One region of the Lactobacillus intestinalis genome, then DNA from elsewhere that is predicted to be linked to it. Evidence: riboswitches for the same ligand, from Rfam matches in the RefSeq annotation. Region 1 holds a riboswitch; the other holds the start of a gene.
The links. Region 1 has a riboswitch for thiamine pyrophosphate ahead of KBW87_RS05890 (ECF transporter S component). Riboswitches for the same ligand answer to the same signal wherever they lie in the genome.

Region 1 (6,611 bases):
AACTAATTTTACTTGGAAAACTTTAATTGTTGGATTGGGAGTTGCACTTTTAGCAACGGTTCTTTACTTCTTTATTAATAAGAATCCGGTGGATACATTAAAGCACGAAAAATATTTAGAGAGATTAAGGAAAAAGTTATAGTTATATTCTGGTAAATTTCTGTAGGTGCTTATAGTGTGTGTTAGTACCTTAAATAATCTATAATTAAAGTGATTTGTAGATAGTAAATAGTAGAATTGAGGGTCTAGAATGTTAGAAAAGAAAATGAAGCGTATTACTGACGAAGATATTATTAAGCACAGTCTTTCTAGCAAAGAATTTACTAATTTAAATATTCGTTTACTTGATAGCGATACTCGTATTGAAGAAGGGGATCGTTTTGAAGTAATCTTTAGAGGAATTAAAGAAGAAATTCCTAAGGTTGAGCTTGTTGGGAATACAATGAATGTTGAACAAAATATTGATGAATCTGAAGATTATATTTATAAACTAAATCACCGTTATGACCTCGGCGTGGAAATTACGGTTCCTAAAGGTACTGAACTAGATAAGGTAAATATTACTTCTCTTGATGGTGATATCAAATTAAGAAAGCTTAATGTTAACAATCTTTACATTAAGAGCGGCGATGGTGATATTAACGTTGAAGATAGCACAATCCATGCGGGTGAAATTTTTGCTTTAGATGGTGACTTTAAGTCTGATAATTCTGATTTGATCAGTGTTGCCGTTCAAATTGATGATGGTGATGCCGATATGAAGAGAATGAACTTAGATTCTGGCAGTATGAACATTATTGATGGAAACTTTAAGTTATGGGATAGCCATCTTAATGGAAAATATTATGTCAGAAATAGCGAAGGTGATAACGAAGTTGAGGGTGTCAAGGATGATGACTATGGTTATGTTCTAGATACACTTGATGGTGACAATGTTTTATTTAATCAAAGTCGTCAAGGTCATCTAGAAAAGAATACGCGTGCTAAAAATATTATGTATATGAAGACGATGGATGGAAATAACATTGTTAAATGAACTAGTTTAGTTATTAATAAGGATCGAAAGGTCCTTATTTTTTTGTCTTGACAATAGTCTCCACACATACTAAAATACATTCTTAATTGTACATACAGGTACTAATTTTAGAAAGCGGTGAGAGAGATGGAGATTAGTGAAACAGAAAAGTTAAATTTAGCAATCATACATGGCAGTAAGGGTTATGAGGAATGGAGTCATCAAAATGATCTTACTAATTATTTGAGTGTGATTTTGTATGAGTTGATAATTCGTGACAAACTTACTCAAAAAGACCTGGTTGAAGTGACGGGGATGCCTAAGCAATCTATTAACAAAGGTATTCATTATTTAAAAGAAAATGGTTATTTGGAATTAATGACTGATCCTGAGGATAAACGAACAAAATTTTGTAAGTTAACTGACCGCGGGATGAAATATGCTAGGACTAAAATGGCTTCTTTGTTTAAAATCGAAGAAAAAACGGCTCAAAAGTTGGGGGCTAAAAAGATGAGATTACTCACAGAGCTTAATGAAGAATGGAGTAATACCTTTTGGCAGTATTTGAAGGAAGGGAGCGATTAAGTGAATTCATTTAAAATACTGATTCCACATTTTAAAAATTATAAAAAAGACCTTGTTTTTGCTTTGATATCAATTCTTGTTTCAGCGTTATCAGGATTGTATCAACCCAAGCTGCTTGAAAATATTCAAAAAGCACTGATGGCAGAGCAAAGACAAAGTGTAATTCAAGATGGGATTTTATTGATTGCATTGGGAATAACTGCAATTATTGCCGGAATTTTTAATGTTTATTATGCTTCGCGTTTAGCTCAAGGCGTAACCAGTGACCTTAGAGAAGAAACATATGCTAAAATTCAGAGCTTTTCTTTAGAAAATATTGAAAAATTCTCTGCTGGTTCATTAACTACGCGTTTAATCAATGATATGAACCAAATTATGAACATGATTATGCAATTATTTATGCAGATGTTGAGAATGCCAATTTTAATTGTAGGATCGTTTATTTTTTGTATTATCATTATCCCGAGATTTTGGTGGGCTACTATTTTAATGGTGACTCTGATTTTTGGTTTTGGCTTTTTTGTATTAAAAAGAATGAATACTTTGTTTGAAAAGTACCAAGCAAAGATGGACCAAATTTCTAACCAAGCCCAGGAAACTTTGCAAGGTGTACGTGTGGTTAAGTCATTTAATCAAGGTCCACAAGAAATCAAAAAGTTTAATCAAACTTCTAACAAGCTAAATGATTACAATATTGTAATTGGATATTGGTTTTCAGCAGTTATGCCGGCCTTCCAATTGGTTGCATATTTAGTAATTACTTTAGTTGTCTACCTCATTGGTCAAACTATTACCGCTCATCCAAGTGATGTAACTGTTATTAGTCCTTTTGTAAATTATGTTTTGACACTTTTGTGGGCTGTAATGATTGCCGGAATGGTAATGATGCAGTTTGCGCGTGCGACGATTTCTCTCGGGAGAATTGATGAAATTTTAAAAGCCGAACCAACAGTTAAATTTAATGAAAAAGCTTCTAAAAAACCCCTGGGCGGAAGCGTTGAATTTGACCATGTTTCCTTTGCTTATCCTGATGGAGATAAAGCTACTTTAGAAGATATTTCTTTCAAAATTCCTGCTGGAAAAATGGTCGGAATTGTTGGAGCAACTGGTTCAGGGAAATCTACTTTAGCTCAGTTGATTGCGCGACTTTATGATCCAACTAAAGGTAAAGTCGAAATTGGTGGTCATAATTTAAGAGACGTTAGTGAGGAAAGCTTAAGAAAAACTGTCGCTTTTGTTTTACAAAAGGCAATTTTATTCTCAGGAACAATTGCAAGTAATCTTAAACAAGGTAATTCTCGTGCTAAACTCCATGAATTACAAAGAGCGGCCGACATGGCACAAGCTAGCGAATTTATTCAGCGTTATAACGATTCTTTTGATCATGAAGTAGAAGAACGCTCTGCTAATTTTTCTGGAGGACAAAAGCAACGTCTCTCAATTGCCAGAGGATTAATTTCCAAATCACCAATTTTGATTTTGGATGATTCAACTTCTGCTCTTGATGCAGAATCAGAAAAGAAGGTTCAAGAAGCCTTAGAACATGAATTGCCTGATACTACAACTTTTATCATTGCGGAAAAGATTGTTTCTGTTAAAAATGCGGATACTATTTTAGTGCTTGATGAAGGCAAACTGGTAGCTCAAGGAACGCATGAGGAACTTCTCAAGACTTCTACTGTCTATCAAGAAATTTATAATACGCAACGAGCAAAAAATGCTGGGGGTGAAAAGTAATGAGTGACACTAAGAAAGCTCTTAAATATTTTTACAAATACTTAAAGCCTTACTGGAAAGGTGTCTTAATTGTTGTCCTTTTATCACTTGTATCTAGTGGAGCAGCAGTTATTGCGCCAACTTATTTAGGTCGAGCAGTGACCGATTTAACTACTTATCTTGGTGATTTGAAAAAAGGAACAGCTAGTTTATCAACTTTTTATAGTGCTTTAGGCTCAATGCTCTTCTTTTACTGCTTGAGTATGGTGGCCATTTTTATTGCTTGGATGGTAATGTCAAAATTCAATGCAGATTCCACCAATGATATGCGTGAAAATCTGTTTTCTAAATTCCAAAGAATGTTAGTACGTTATTTTGATACACATCAAGATGGTAAATTGTTATCACTTTTTACTTCAGATTTAGATAACATTTTCAATGCGATGAATAATGCTATCTTTGAAGTTATTTCCCAGGGAATAAGATTTATTGGGACCATCATCATTATGTTTGTGGTAAATCGTCAGCTTGCTTTAACAACGATTGCAACAACACCTTTTATTTTGATTATTAGTGTAGTCATTATGAAGAAGGCACGTGTTTATCTTGATAAACAGCAGGATGAAATCAGTGACTTGAATGGATACATTACTGAACAAATCAATGGTGAAAAAGTAATTATTACTAATGGTTTGCGTGAAGATTCAGTCAAAGATTTCAAAAAGTATAATAATCGAGTGCGTTCAGCAATGTTCAAAGGCCAATTCTATTCAGGAATTTTATTCCCGCTTTTGAATGGTTTTAACTTGTTAAACTTGGCCATTGTGATTGCCATGGGCGCGTGGATGATCATGTCTCATCAAGTAACTGCAGCTGTAGGACTTGGCTTGATTGTAACTTTCGTGGAATATTCACAAACTTATTTTGAACCATTAACTCAATTGACTTCTATTTATTCCATGATTCAATTAGCTTTAACAGGAGCTAAGAGATTGGCTAATGTAGAATCTCAAAAAGATGAAGACGAAGTGCCAAATGGTAAGAAGATTGATGGTTTAAAGAAGAGCTTAAAACTTGAAAATGTTAGCTTTGGTTATGTAAAAGATAAAGAAGTTTTGCATGATGTAAGTATTTCAGTTGATAAAGGAAAATCGGTAGCACTAGTTGGTCCAACCGGATCTGGGAAAACTACCGTCATGAATTTGATCAATCGTTTTTATGATGTTAACTCTGGAAAAATTACCTTTGATGGTACAGATATTAGAGATATTCAACTAGAATCATTGAGAAATAATGTGGGTATTGTTTTACAAGATTCAATTTTATTTACGGGAACTATTGCGGATAATATTCGCTATGGGAAGCCAGAGGCGCCTATGGAAGAAGTTGTGAAGGCGGCTAAGCAAGCAAATATCCATGACTTTATTATGAGTTTGCCAGATCGATATGAAACTCAAGTGTCTGAAAGTGATTCCGTCTTCTCTACTGGACAAAAACAGTTGATCTCAATTGCGCGAACTCTTTTAACAGACCCAGCATTTTTGATTTTGGATGAAGCTACTTCAAACGTTGATACGGTTACTGAAGAAAATATTCAAAAAGCAATGGATCATGTAATTGCGGGTAGAACTAGCTTTGTGATTGCTCACCGTCTTAAGACAATTCTTAACTCAGACAAAATTGTTGTTTTGAAGCAAGGAAGAGTAATTGAACAAGGGAATCATGAAGAGCTTTTAGCTCAAAAAGGCTTTTATTATAAGCTTTATACTGATCAAACTGCTTTTGATTAATGAAAACGTTTCATTTGGTTGGACTTAGTGTTATAATGAGTCCGTCATAAAGATAAGTCACTAGGGGTGCTATTTTAGCTGAGATATACCCTTTGAACTTGAACAAGGTAATGCTTGCGAAAGGAAAGTGCAATACTAGAAGAGAATTTTAAGCTCCTTTTGACTTATTTGTGTTAGTTAAAAGGAGTTTTTTATGTTTACAAGATCATCAAAATGGAATGTGAAGTCTATTATTTTAGTTGCTTTAATTGGAATTATTATGGGAGTCATTTATACTTATGGCTTTAATAATATTTATAATGTAGCTAAAATTTCTTTGTTGCCAACAGGTTATGCTCCAGTAATGGATACTATCTTTTCAGGATTGTGGTACATGGCTGCACCACTTGCGATGTATTTTGTGCCTACGCCTGGTTCAGGAACAATTGGTGAATTGCTCGCTTCAATTGTAGAAATGGCTATTGGAGGTCAATGGGGCGCATTAACTGTATTAGAAGGTTTAATTCAAGGAGCTACTAATGAAATTGGCTTTTTCCCTAAAAAATCTCGTTATCAAGCTTTTTCTTGGAGTAGCGTCTTAACCGGAGCATTTTTTGCTAGTATTGGCGGTTTTGTCCCATCATATTTCTTGTATGGCTGGTACAAGTATTCCATTGATCTTCAAATTGTAATGTTTATTACTGGTGTGATTTCTTCCCTTGTTTTTGATGGTGTTTTGGTAAAACTGATCACCAATTTATTTGAAAGATCTCTAAAACCGGTTATTCAATAGTAAGCAAAAAGCTAGGTATAAAACCTAGCTTTTATTAGTTTTTGTGAGTTCGATTTAAAACTGATCTAACCTTAGTAGTGAGCATATCAATAGCTACATTATTTTCTCCGCCTTCAGGAATGATAATGTCTGCATAACGCTTAGTAGGTTCAATAAATTGGTGATACATTGGCTTGACCGTAGTTAAATATTGATTAATTACCGAATCAAGAGAACGGCCACGTTCCTTCATATCACGTTCTAGACGACGAATAAAACGAATGTCATCATCAGTATCTACATAAACCTTAATATCCATGAGATTGCGAATTTCTTCGTTGAATAAAACTAAAATACCCTCCAAGATGATAATATCAGCTGGATTAATGTGAACCGTTTTATCACTGCGTGTATGTTCAGTAAAGTCATAGGTAGGCATTTCGATTGGTTTTCTATGAAGTAATTGATTCAATTGAGCTTCTAAAAGCGGCATGTCAAAAGCGTTAGGATGATCATAATTGATTTTTTGACGTTCTGACATTGGCAAACCAGTATTGTCTTTATAGTAAGAATCTTGGGTCATAATTACGATTCTGTCATTAGCTTCAATTTGATTTGCGATTTCATGTGCAATCGTAGTTTTACCACTTCCAGACCCGCCAGTGATCCCAATAATAATAGGTTTTTCAGGTTGATTCATTTGCAGCTTACTCCTTTTTGCATACTGTATATAATAATACTACATGCGAATCCC
Region 2 (6,611 bases), 520 kb from region 1:
TGCTACTAAAACACCAGCAATTGGAGCCGATATAATGCTTGCAACTGAATTACTCATTGTTTGTATGGAATTCAAACGTTGATGGTAATTTTCATCAACCATTTCTGGAGTAGAAGATAAATATGTCAAGGTAAAAAATCGGGCACAAATTTCAGAAAAACTTATAAAAATTACTGCTACAACATATAAATATCTTGTATTTAATTCATTAAATACTATTAAAAATAAGACAATTACTATTATTAATGCAATTTCCGAAAATATAGCTACTTTTTTATGATTACTTCTATCAATTACTCGCCCTGTAATTGGAGATAGCAAGATGCCAATTATAGGGCCTACAAATAAACTCATTCCGTAACTAAAAGCGGAACCCGTAACTTTTAATAGGTAAAGAGATAAGGCATAAACAAAAATTGATGCTCCCAACGCATTTATAAATGATGTTGTCCCAACTTTAAATAATTGTCTTCTATTAATTTTTGCTGAGTACATAGTACCTCCTAATTTTATTAAAAAAGATAAGTCACTTTTGACTTATCTTTTTTAATTAATTATCCTTTTTATCAATAAAATGATGGATTCTTGTTTCGTACTCTGCTTTAAAGTTTTCCCATACTTTTTCAGCTTGCTTTACATCATCTAATTTTTCTTTTTCAGTACTATTCATATGACATTCTCCTTTTCATAATAGTCTAGTATCTAACAGCTTTATTAATTATTAAATTTTATATTATTTAATTATCACATCTCCTTAATGTTTTGTTAATGGTTATAATACTAGACTATTACAAATAAATCTTATTTTGTATTATATATAATACAAAAATTAATAAAATAAAGTGAGACGATAACCACACTGATTTATTATTTTTTCTATTTCTTTACTATCTGCAACCTTATAGTTAAAAAAAGCCTTGTAATAATTGCCTATAAGTTTATATAAAGACATTTTTTCTATAGAGGGTAATTGACACAAATAATTTACAACATCCTTTACTTGTGGAGCCATATCATCAAAAGTTGTATGTCTTTTTTTATAAATAAACAAATAATTATTAAATATGTTCAAATATATTTTTAACAAATAATCCATATTTACATTATTTTTCTTTATATTACTAAGTAATTGATTTATAAAGAAATCTAATCTTTCTTCCTCCCATAAAATCATTGTGCTCTCTAACAACTTCAATGATTGCATATTCATACTCCACTTTTCTGTCTTATGAAACTCTTTCATTAATACATTCTTAAGGGAAGAATCTATCCTACTTAAATTATTATTTAAATATGCAACCATCACTGTAGACCTAATCTTTAATAATTTTGCCTTTGGAAGTTGTAAAATTTTATCATAATAAAATTCGGCTCGGTTTATATCTCTAATGTTAATAGCGTATCCTATTTTCTTATCCAATACTTCTTCTTCAACTAAATACATAGGTTTGTATGTTTTTTTTACTAATTTTTCAAAATGATTCATATCTATTTTATGAATCAGTAATAATTGAATTAACATATTTGCACTAATATAACTTTTATCACTCTCTACCCGTGCATAATAAGATCGACTCATAATATCCCCACACATTTCTTTTTGAGTCAATCCGAGCTCACTTCTTATTTTTTTTAAGGCTTCTCCAATCGTCATATTTTCCTCCTAACAAATAAAGTTCAGCCTATATGCTGAACTACTTACTATCATTTCAAATTAATCTTAGCTTGAGCAAAGAGCTCATCTCGCATTACTGCTGGCGTCATGTGGTAATATTCATTGAACTTCTTATAGAAGAATGACTTACTCGAATATCCTACTCGTGAAATAATCTCCTTCAAGGAAATATCTGGCTGAGCTAACAAGTCCTTAGCTTCACGCATTCGTCTTTCATCAACATGATCCACAAAGCTCTTTCCGGTCTTTTGCTTAACCATATTAGAAAAGTAATTCGGATTAAAACCAAAATAGCGCGCAGTTTTAGCCAAAGTAATATCTACAAAATGATTATCAATATACTCATCTAGAGTCGCTTTTTCAAATTTAGTCTTATCCAGGCTAACTGGCGTAACAAGCTTTTGATTTCTAATTGAGATAATCAACATTACCGTCAGTTCAGCTCCAATTAATGCTCGAATAAAAAGTTCATTTCCAAGATAGCCATCAATGATATGATGCATTACTTGAGTAGGACGTGTCATTGCATTATTCTTCAACCAGAGAACATGCTCATTTTCCAAACTATCAACAAATTGTTCAATAACTGTATTTTCCTGTTTACTTTTAGAAGCGAGATCCTTAAAGAACTTTCTATACTTAAAGCCTGGTTGAAATTTCAATTTAACTAGTACTGCATCACGCGTTTGACGCATCACTTCATACTGATAATTTTCAGTAAGAAGAAGCACATTTCCAACTTTAAGCTCAATTATCTTTTGACCGCTTTTAATTGTGATTTGGCCACTAATCACAAACAAGATAGTTGAAACATCCATCTTATATTGATGGACACCATAGTTATGATTTTCAAGGTAGAGTGTAAACAGATCAAAATTTTCATTACCAGCTTTTAATTTGATCTCACTTTGATTCCCTTTATTGGCTCTTAAAACGCTGGTGAGATATTGATCCAAATCAACTGTTGCCATATGCCCACCTTCCTATTAACATAATGAAAACACTATAATCCTATTATAAAGCAAAAGCGAATATAATTATACGTAAGAGCTTACATTATTGTAAAATAGACATTTAAAAGCTTTTCTTGTAGAATGAAAAGCAATTGGGGTGCTAATTGGCTGAGAAATACCCATCGAACCTGAATCTAGGTAATTCTAGCGCAGAGAAAATGTAATGTTTTGTGCACCTTCTAGGTGCTTTTTTATTTTGGAAATATATTCATGATCACAATCAAAAATCTAACTTTTGCTTATCATACTAAACCAATCATTAAAGATTTAAATTTAACTCTTCCCTCTGGTTTCTCACTTTTCGTGGGACCTACTGGATGTGGGAAATCCACACTATTAAAGCTAATTGCAGGTCTTTATCCTAAATATGCTGGGAAAATTTTAAGTGGAAAAATAGATCTTCATCATCAAAAAACTGCCATGATGTTCCAAAATGCTGGCGAACAATTTACGATGCCCACTCCGCGAGAAGAAATCGTCTTTGCTTTAGAAAATCTTCAATTGTCAAATCCTGAATATAAAAAGCGTTTAGCAATGGCAGTAGATTTCACTCAAATTAATCATCTACTTGATCAAAAAATTTCTACGATGTCTGGCGGAGAAAAGCAACGCGTCGCTTTAGCAGTTTTAATCGCAATGGATGTAGATATTTTAATCCTCGATGAACCCTTTGCTAGTTGCGATCCCGAAAGTCGCCACTTTTTAATCAATAAACTTAAAAAACTTCCCTCTCAAGGCAAAACTATCCTGATCAGTGATCATGTATTAAGCGATTATCGAGGAATTTGTGACTATGTTTATAAATTTGAACACAGCATAGTTAAAGAATTATCTCAGACTGAAGCTGAGGAGCTCTTCACTCCGAAAAATAATTCTTCGCATACATTTTCTTTACCTAAACCCAATGAAGAAGCTATTTTTGAATTTAATAATGTTCAAATTAGCCAAAATCGTCTTCTGTTAGATCAAGCATATTTAAAGATCTTTGCCAATAAAGTCACTCTCTTAACTGGCGCAAACGGTGTTGGAAAAAGTTCTCTCTTTAAAGCATTATCCAAAATGCTCCCGTATACTGGAAGCATTCGTTATCATAAGCGCGAAGTGCAGAAGCTCAATTCACGTAAATATTTACGCCAAGTAGGGCAAATTTTTCAAAATGCAGATGATCAATTTTTAAAAGTGACTGTTCAAGAAGAAATTGAATTAGCTAAGAAAAACCTTCCTAAAAAATACTTTTCTTCTCAAAAAATTAACGATTGGCTAAAATATCTTGAATTAGATTCCCACTTAGATCAAGTTGTTTATACCCTTTCTGGTGGCCAAAAAAAGAAACTCCAAATTCTATTAATGCTTATGAGTGGACAAGAAGTTCTTTTAATAGATGAACCTTTGAGCGGTCTGGATTCTAACTCGATAAAAAAGGTTATCCATTTAATGAAAGAATGTCAAAAAGAACTTGGTCAAACAATCCTAATTATTAGCCATCAAGTTGATGAAATTGCTAGTTGGTGCGATTATCATCTTGAATTTAAAAATAAGCAATTAACTTATCTAGAAAGATAGAAAATAAAAAATGAATCCTAGTTTAGAATTTTTACTCGCCTTTATTATTTCCCTGGAAATCTCAATCAAACCTAGTTTAATTACCAATTTTTTGATAATTACTTTTGCATTAGTTTACTTATTAATTCGAAAAACTAGTTTCAAAAAAATAATTGAATTGATTACTATTCCATTTATTGCCGCCTTTACGATTTTTGCTACCTTGTATTGGTTTTCTACTAAGCCGGATCCTTATTATGCGTGGGATCTTTCCAGTCGTGTCTACGTCTACATTCTCACGATTGCCTGCGTTGCAGCCGATACAACGGCAGTTGAATTTTCTCGTTCTTTAGAACAAAACCTCCATTTACCAAGCAAATTTGCATACGGCGTTTTAGCAGCGCTAGGTATCATCCCGCAAATGAAAAACGCTATCAAGCAAATTCGCACGGCAGCGATGATGCGCGGAGTTTATCTGTCGTTTTGGTCTCCGCAATTATACTTTAAAGCTATCTTAGTTGCACTTAATTCGGCCGAAAATTTAGCACAAGGTATGGAATCACATGGTTTTGTAGAGGATCAAACTAGGTCCACGATTGTAGCAATTTCTATCAAGAAAGGTGATTGGATTGTCTTTTTTACCCTTTTAATCTTAGTAAACATTTCACTATTTTGTTTCAAGTGAGGCTTTTCATGGAAATTTTTGAAAACACTATTCCATTTTTAAATTATCAAACTTATTATCGGACAGTTGGAAAACGTGGTTCTAAGCCCCCTGTAGTTTTACTTCATGGCGGCCCTGGTTCCAGCCATAATTATTTTGAAGTTTTAGATGAACTCGCCGAAAAAGATAATCGGCAAATCATCATGTACGATCAGCTTGGCTGTGGCAATTCTAGCATCCCCGATGATCATCCTGAAATCTACACTCAAGAAACTTGGGTAAAAGAATTAGAAAATTTACGTCAGCGACTGCATTTAAACCAGATTCATCTCTTAGGACAATCTTGGGGCGGAATGTTGGCAATTATCTATATGTGCGATTACCATCCCAAAGGCATTCAAAGCTTGATCCTTTCTTCCACACTTTCCTCTGCTAGCCTTTGGTCAAAAGAATTACACCGTTTGATCAAATATTTACCTATCGAGGAACAAGCTGCCATTCATCGAGCAGAACTTACGCATAATTTTAGTGATGGCGCTTATCTTAAAGCAAACGAACACTTCATGGACCAACACGTATTTAAAATTACAAATGAATCTCCCGAACCTGTTCGGAGAAAAAAGATCGGCGGTACAGTCGCTTATAATATCGCATGGGGCCCCAACGAATACACGCCTGAAGGAAATCTCCATGACTATGAATATACGAAAGCACTTGCCAAAATCACAACTCCAACCTTGATCACAAGTGGCACTGACGATCTATGCACACCTTTAGTGGCTAAAACAATGAATGACAATCTTCCTAACAGCCAATGGGAGTTGTTCGAAAACTGCGGTCACATGCCCTTTGTGCAAAAAACTAACGAATATGTTGATTTACTTATTAATTGGCTTAATTCACGTGATTAACAAAAACCTCAAACTCTTTCAAGTTTGAGGTCTTTTCATTTACGATTTTCTACTAATAGCCATAACCCGACTAATACCGAAATTTCGGGAATAATAAGACTCCTTATTTCAATCGGACGATCCCATAAAGTAACAAAAACAATAATTCCAGCCAGTTCTAAGATAATTCCTAATTCTCTCAAAGCAGATTTGTCGTATTGCCGCGGCACTTTTACTACAAGCGCAATAATCAAAGTGATAATCCCCACGCCAGCCATTAAACTAGCCAAAAATAATAAAGTCGATGCTTCATTAAAATGATCTCTGACAGGAATCGAACTTAAAGTTAAAATTATTCCACAGGCAATAAAATCAACACTCATCGTCCATAAACTAAAACCGAACCCTAATCCCTTTGCACACAAGTATGACACAATCAATCCGATTATGACATTTACAATTACAATCACTGCCATAGTGTAGCCTCTTCTTATAAATAACCCTTCGCTCTTATTTCAATTATAACAAAAAACTACATCTTCTAATTGAAGATATAGTTCTTTACTTATGATATGGGCTACCTGAATTAATCATAAATGCCCGATAAATCTGCTCAATTAATACTACGCGCATCAATTGGTGAGGCATTGTTAATTTTCCAAAACTAATTAAATCATTGGCGCGTTTATTTACTGCTGAACTAGTACCAAGACTTCCACCAATTACAAAAGTAATATCCGAATGACCATAAGTACCTAAATCTTGAATCTCTTTAGCAAATTCTTCACTGCTTCTCTGTTTTCCTTTGATAGCAGTCACATAAACAT

Region 2: another riboswitch for thiamine pyrophosphate. It lies ahead of KBW87_RS00425 (ATP-binding cassette domain-containing protein); the one in region 1 lies ahead of KBW87_RS05890 (ECF transporter S component).

What each region holds. Positions count from the first base shown of each region.
Region 1 covers NZ_CP072983.1:1,257,358-1,263,968, reverse strand. Annotated here, with positions in the region: partial or broken gene KBW87_RS05915 (APC family permease) at 1-142, shown strand, start outside; gene KBW87_RS05910 (DUF4097 family beta strand repeat-containing protein) at 251-1,036, shown strand; gene KBW87_RS05905 (MarR family transcriptional regulator) at 1,163-1,600, shown strand; gene KBW87_RS05900 (ABC transporter ATP-binding protein) at 1,601-3,337, shown strand; gene KBW87_RS05895 (ABC transporter ATP-binding protein) at 3,337-5,106, shown strand; TPP riboswitch at 5,159-5,249, shown strand; gene KBW87_RS05890 (ECF transporter S component) at 5,300-5,878, shown strand; gene udk (uridine kinase) at 5,913-6,557, opposite strand.
Region 2 covers NZ_CP072983.1:81,451-88,061, reverse strand. Annotated here, with positions in the region: gene KBW87_RS00440 (MFS transporter) at 1-495, opposite strand, end outside; gene KBW87_RS00435 (helix-turn-helix domain-containing protein) at 830-1,654, opposite strand; gene KBW87_RS00430 (helix-turn-helix transcriptional regulator) at 1,705-2,646, opposite strand; TPP riboswitch at 2,772-2,862, shown strand; gene KBW87_RS00425 (ATP-binding cassette domain-containing protein) at 2,899-4,251, shown strand; gene KBW87_RS00420 (energy-coupling factor transporter transmembrane component T family protein) at 4,262-4,915, shown strand; gene pepI (proline iminopeptidase) at 4,924-5,805, shown strand; gene KBW87_RS00410 (hypothetical protein) at 5,841-6,260, opposite strand; gene rlmH (23S rRNA (pseudouridine(1915)-N(3))-methyltransferase RlmH) at 6,346-6,611, opposite strand, start outside.